DNA from 2 places in the Trichococcus shcherbakoviae genome. Region 1 is predicted to be linked to the other one. Evidence: a T-box and tRNA genes for the amino acid it is inferred to sense, from the RefSeq annotation. Region 1 holds a T-box; the other holds one or more tRNA genes.

Region 1 (3,420 bases):
CGGCAGAGGCATGCTTATGCTTTCCGGAGGCATCGATTCGCCGGTGGCCGGTTATCTCGCCATGAAACGCGGCGTTAAGATTGAGGCAGTGCACTTCCACAGTCCGCCTTACACAAGTCCGCAAGCGTTGCAGAAAGCCAAAGATTTGACTGCCAAATTGACTAAATTCGGCGGTGAAATCCAGTTCATCGAAGTGCCGTTCACGGAAATCCAGGAAGAAATCAAAGAGAAAGTGCCGGCGGATTATCTGATGACGATCACGCGCCGGATGATGCTGCGGATCACCGATGCCATCAGAGCCGAACGCAAAGGGCTGGCCATCTTTAATGGGGAATCTTTGGCCCAAGTCGCTTCCCAGACGCTGGAGAGCATGATTGCCATCAATGATGTCACAACGACGCCGATCATTCGGCCTGTCGCAACGATGGACAAATTGGAAATCATCGATTTGGCGCAGAAAATCGATACATTTGATTTGTCGGTACAACCGTTCGAGGACTGCTGCACGATTTTTGCGCCACCCTCACCCAAAACAAAACCGCATTTGGACAAGGCCAGACGTTTTGAAGCGATCCTTGATGTGGAACCGCTCGTGGCACGCGCAGTCGCAGGCATTGTCATATCAAGCATAACAGGCCGAGAGGATACCGCCAGCCAAGACGAGGCGCTCTTTTCGGATCTGCTGTAACTCTCCCTGCGAGAGCGTATCCTTACCATAAATCACCGCTTATCTGTATAATGAGAGTATTATCGGATAAGGGGGAATGTTTTCATGCAAGTGACATTAAAAGGTGAAATTATTGAGGTTTTAGGGACTCAGCCTGTTGTTGGGGAGAAGGCACCGGCATTTTCGTTGTACAACACAAAAGACGAAAAGGTATCTTTGGATGATTTGCGCGGTTCGGTTGTTCTGATCAGCGTATTCCCGGACATCAACACGAGCGTCTGCGACAAACAAACACGCAAATTCAACGAGACGGCAGCGAATGTCGAAGGATTGACGTTGTTATCGGTTTCGAAAAATACAAAAGAAGAATTGATCAACTGGTGCTCGGCAAGCGGCATCGATATGCAGATGCTGCATGACGACAACGGCGAATTTGGCGAAGCCTACGGACTGAAGGTGCCTCATATGGGCAACAAGTTGGCCCGCAGCGTATTCGTCATCGACAAAGAGGGCGTCCTGTCCTACATGGAGATCGTCCCTGAAATCGCGACGGAACCAGATGAAGCAGCAGCCTTGGCAGCTGCAAAAAAATTACTTTAATCGCATTGAGATTTTAATCAAAAGGTGCTAAACTAGTGAAGTATAAATAAGCGTCGATCAAGAAGAGTAGCTTACCCGGAACCACACAAGAGAGAAAAGCGTTTGGTGAAAGCTTTTTTGGGGAAGGGAAGTGAAGTAGCTTGTGAGCAAGTTGCGTGAAGGTCTGCGGACTGGGTAGCGCAGCTCGGAGTATTCTCCGTTATCAAAAAGAGAGACAGGGATCCGATTCCTGTAATTTAGGTGGTACCGCGATTCATATCGTCCTGCATATTCGTATGCAGGGCGTTTTTTTTTCGCAACAAATCAATGTAAAAGAGAGAGGAAGTGGCTGAATGTCTAAAGCAGACGCAATGCCGACAAAGTATCAACCCCAACAAGTAGAAGCTGGGAAATATCAAAAATGGGTGGAAGCAGGGCTGTTCAAGCCCAGCGGCGACAAGAGCAAAAAACCGTATTCGATCGTGATTCCGCCTCCGAACGTAACCGGCAGATTGCACTTGGGCCATGCCTGGGATGTGACGCTGCAGGATATGTTGATCCGCCAAAAACGCATGCAAGGATTCGATACGCTGTGGTTGCCTGGGATGGACCACGCCGGCATCGCCACCCAAGCCAAGGTTGAAGCGAAATTAGCCGAGGATGGCCTTACCCGCTATGACCTGGGCCGTGAAGCCTTTGTCGACAAAGTTTGGGAATGGAAAGAGGATTACGCTAGCGTTATCCGAGAACAGTGGGGAAAAATGGGCATTTCCGTTGATTATGACCGTGAGCGATTCACGCTGGATGAAGGACTGTCGGATGCGGTCCGCAAAGTCTTCGTCGGCTTGTACGAAAAAGACTTGATCTACCGCGGCGCCTACATCATCAACTGGGATCCCAAAGCGAAGACCGCATTATCCGACATTGAAGTCATCCATAAAGACGTTCAGGGAGCCTTCTATCATTTCCGCTATCCGATGACGGATGGTTCAGGCTACCTGGAGTTGGCGACTACCCGTCCCGAAACCATGTTGGGCGATACTGCCATCGCGGTTCATCCGGAAGATGCAAGATATCAGCAGTTCATCGGCAAGACTGTGACGTTGCCGCTGGTGAATCGGGAAATCCCGGTCATCGCTGATGATTATGTTGAGATGGACTTCGGGACCGGCGTCGTCAAGATCACGCCGGCGCATGACCCGAACGACTTTGAAGTCGGTTTGCGCCATGATTTGCCGCAAGTGAACGTCATGAACGATGATGCGACGATGAACGAAGCAGCCGGAAAATATGCAGGAATGGACCGTTTTGCAGCGCGCAAAGCGATCATAAAAGATATGGAAGAACTGGGCTATTTGGTCAAAGTTGAGGAAATGACCCACAGCGTCGGACATTCGGAACGGACAAACGTTATTGTGGAACCGCGCATCTCGACGCAATGGTTCGTCAAAATGCAACCATTGGCTGAGCGTGCGGTCGAAAATCAATCCTCAGAAGAAAAAGTTTCCTTCTATCCTGAACGATTTGAGAATACTTTCCTGACTTGGATGGGCAACGTCCATGACTGGGTCATTTCTCGCCAATTATGGTGGGGACATCAAATCCCGGCTTGGTATCATAAAGAAACCGGCGAAATGTACGTAGGCATGGAAGCCCCGAGCGACAGCGAAAACTGGACGCAGGATGAGGATGTTCTGGATACATGGTTCAGTTCAGCGCTTTGGCCGTTCTCGACGATGGGCTGGCCGGATGAAGATGCGGAAGACTTCAAACGTTATTTCCCTACAAGCACTTTGGTGACAGGGTATGACATCATCTTCTTCTGGGTAAGCCGGATGATTTTCCAGAGTCTGGAGTTCACCGAAAAACGTCCGTTTGAGAATGTACTGATCCATGGTCTGATCCGTGACGAGCAAGGCCGCAAGATGAGCAAATCGCTCGGAAACGGGATCGACCCGATGGATGTGGTCGAAAAATACGGGGCTGATGCTTTGCGTTGGTTCTTGGCGAACGGTTCCGCACCTGGTCAGGATGTCCGCTTCAGCTATGAGAAGATGGATGCCTCCTGGAACTTCATCAACAAAATCTGGAATGCCAGCCGTTACGTGCTGCTTAACTTGGAAGACCTGACATTCGACGACATCGATATTTCAGGGGAAAAGACGATAGCCGAT
Region 2 (3,420 bases), 1.4 Mb from region 1:
TCGCCAGCGTCGTTTTCCCGGAACCGGATACCCCTGTGAGGACGATCCATTTGTTCCTGGGAAAGTCCACTGTGATGTTCTTCAGATTGCCTTCCTTGGCGCCGATGATGCTGATATGGTCCATGCCTGCTCCCTCGCTTCCTTTTGGTTCTTCTGTTTTAATTATATGCCACTTGCTGCGTTTTTGTCCTGATTATGCGGGATGGATGCCCGGTTTTCTGTTATACTTCAGAAGAGACAACCGCTACAATCAAGCGGCGAACAGAGTCAGGAGCGAATCAGATGAAAAAAACAAACCAAAAGAAACCCATCACTAATAAACGCAATCGCCAGGACAAGGCGATAGGACCCCAAAAAAGCCCGTCCACCAAAGGGGTTACGCAATATCCCGTGACCGAACCAAGCGAATTGTTGCCATTTTTGCTGCAGATCCTCAGCAAGCAAAGCCGCAATTCGGTCAAATCGATTCTTACCCGCGGACAAGTGACTGTCGACGGCAAGGCCATCACCAAACACAACCACCCCCTGGAACCCGGACAGATTGTCGGCATTTTGGCGAATAAAGAAGCCATCAAAAAAACGTCCCTTTCAGGCCTCAAGATCCTGTTTGAAGATGAATCGATCATCGTGATCAATAAGGATGCCGGCCTGTTGTCGATGGCAACGGACGATCCAAAGGAACCGACCGCTTACCGCCAATTGAGCCAATATGTTAAAGAAGACAATAAAGCGAACCGAATTTTTGTCGTACATCGTCTGGACCGTGATACCTCCGGCGTCATGCTGTTCGCAAAATCCGAAGAGCTGAAAGAAAAGCTGCAAAATAATTGGAAAGAAATCGTCAAAGAACGCATCTATACCGCTCTGGTCGAGGGCGAAATCAAGAAGGATGCAGGCACGATTTCCTCGTGGCTGACCGAGAGCAAAGCCATGAAGGTCCATTCCAGTCCGAAAGACAACGGCGGCCAGCATGCCGTGACCCATTACCGCAAGATTCGCGCAAACAAGGAATATTCGCTCTTGGAGGTGCAATTGGAGACCGGCCGGAAGAATCAGATCCGCGTCCAAATGGAATCCTTGGGCCATCCGGTTGCCGGAGATAAGAAATACGGTGCCTACAGCAATCCGATGAAGCGTTTGGGGCTGCACGCTACCACACTCGCTTTCATCCATCCTGCGACCGGTGAGCTCGTCCGCTTCAGCGCGCCGGTTCCGAAAGCTTTCCTGCTGTACTCGAAATGACAAAAAACATGATTCTCCTTTGCGGGGAATCATGTTTTTGTTTTTAATGCAGGATTTTGAGGGACCGGAATAGCCCGCCAAAAGCGACTGGCGGGCTAAAATACAGCTTATCCGCGGTAGCGCAGCGCCAATCCTTTCAGGAAATTCCGTGCATAGCGGTCGCCGCAAGGCTTGTAATTGCGGTGCCCTTCTTTGCGCAGGACCGCGCTCAGTTCGCTTTTTGACACGGTGACTCCAGCCGATTCCAGGATTTCAAGCATGTCTTCGTTTGTCAAAGTCAGCGCGATCTTGACTTTCTTCAGCAGCAGATTGTTGACGTTCCCGTTGTTCAGCACAAATTCCGGCTTTAGTTCCGTTTCGCCGGGCTTCGCTTGCGCTTTGCCGCGTTGGGAAGTGATTAGTCCGTTCAAGAACGATTCCAGTGTCGCATTGTCGCAAGCCAGTTGATCGTCTTCCGATGGGGCTGTAGCCCCGGCAGTATCCGTTGCTTCATCTTTTTTCGATTTCAGCAACATCTTTTGTACTGCTTCCTTCGTCAATTCAAGTCCGCCCAAGCGGAACACTTCCACCATATCTGCATCCTTGATGTCCAGCGCATAGCGCAAGCGGATCAATATATCATTGTTGTCCATATTATGCCTCCAAATTTTCCTTTTCAATTATCCTTTTCCAGTATACCTTGTTGTCTGATGGAATGCATGCCTTATTCGTTCCTCATTTTTTTAATTTCCCCTCTTCACTTCTCACGCAAATATGTTATAATCAAATATACGAGCAGGTGATTCATCTGTTTAACGGTTCCTTAGCTCAGCGGGAGAGCACTACCTTGACATGGTAGGGGTCGCTGGTTCAATCCCAGTAGGGACCATCAAGTTTCAGCACAAAACAGTAAAGAGGCACAATCGAGAAATTCGATCGTGCCTCTTTTTTTATTTTTTCAATTGCCTGTCCATCATTCTGCCGCTTCCGGTGCCTCGCTCATGGTTGCATCCAAAAGGTATTCGCCTTTGCTGCTGTTCCCCTCAGTGGAAAAACGCGCATCCAAATCATTGAAATGCCACCATTCCGAAGCCAGTGGAGTAAGACCGGCGTCCGTGCAGTAGCGCTGCAGGAGGATGGCTGCCTCATTCATCGTATCTGCCAAGGTGGCTTGGAGCCAGGCGGTCGGGGAACTGGATTTGACCGGTCCGGTGAATGTAGCCGAGGCCATGCTCAATTCATGGATAGTGGTCGGCATCGTGTACTCCGTGTAGCCCGTTATAGCGGTCGCAGCATAGTCGCCGATGACGATTTCCTGCTGTTCGGTTATTTTCGCCAATGTGACATCGATGGCATAGCCCATTTGGTGATTCGAAACGCTTGTCGCAATGAACCAGTTCGTGTTCCAAGGGTAAGTATTGATCCCCGCCATCACTTCCGAATCGGCCGCAGCCAAGGTTGTCAAAGCATCCACTGTCAGCTTTTGGGCAAAAAATGGACGGTACCCCTCATAGATGACCAAAGTATTCCCCTCCTCCAAAGCTGCTTGCTGCGCCAAATGGATTTTCTTCGACATACTGTAAAGCACCGGCACGATATCGGACACTTTTCCCAGCCGCATATTGTATGCTTTCCCGTCGTAAAGCGCCTCCCCGGTTATGCCTGGGATCGTTTTTCCGGAAGAAACGAACTTGGATGCGTACGTGTTGGTATTGTCGTAGATGATGGAGGGGATTACATCCGGAAGATTGATGAAACAATAAAGATGCTGCACCCATCCCGATTCAGTAGCGGTCCGGACATACCACCAATCGCCAACCTCCTCCAGCACCTCAAAAGCGGTGCCCGCCTCCAATTCCGAAATCGTTTCGGATCCGGCATCCGCAGTCGCCTTCAGATCCATCCGGACTGAAGCATAGCCTGTCGCCCCGTTGACAGGAAGCTCCAGATCCCCTTCATACGTCAACGGTTCCGGATTTTCCGGCTGGACTACAGCTGTTTCCTCTTCATTCGATGTTTCACTCGAGGCCGTCTCTGCTGAATCCACCGCTTCGACAGCCGAACTTGTCGTAGCGCTCTCCGACTCCTCTGTTTCCGTCTGTTCATCCGAGCCGGAGCAAGCGGACAGCACCGCACCCGTCAGGATGCCGATGAAAGCGCAGCGCCAATTTTTGTTGATTCTCATTTATATTCAGACCT

The links. The T-box of region 1 lies ahead of ACKPBX_RS12650 (valine--tRNA ligase). A T-box ahead of a tRNA ligase gene usually reads a tRNA of that ligase, here a tRNA-Val.
Region 2: it encodes a tRNA-Val, which carries the amino acid that the T-box ahead of ACKPBX_RS12650 (valine--tRNA ligase) is inferred to sense. The anticodon was not compared.

What each region holds. Positions count from the first base shown of each region.
Region 1 is NZ_OY762653.1:2,669,405-2,672,824, forward strand. It holds gene thiI (tRNA uracil 4-sulfurtransferase ThiI) at 1-688, shown strand, start outside; gene tpx (thiol peroxidase) at 773-1,267, shown strand; T-box leader at 1,312-1,536, shown strand; gene ACKPBX_RS12650 (valine--tRNA ligase) at 1,600-3,420, shown strand, end outside.
Region 2 is NZ_OY762653.1:1,223,222-1,226,641, forward strand. It holds gene ACKPBX_RS05620 (ATP-binding cassette domain-containing protein) at 1-124, opposite strand, end outside; gene ACKPBX_RS05625 (RluA family pseudouridine synthase) at 283-1,242, shown strand; gene ACKPBX_RS05630 (YehS family protein) at 1,350-1,874, opposite strand; tRNA gene ACKPBX_RS05635 (tRNA-Val) at 2,039-2,110, shown strand; gene ACKPBX_RS05640 (SH3 domain-containing protein) at 2,195-3,406, opposite strand.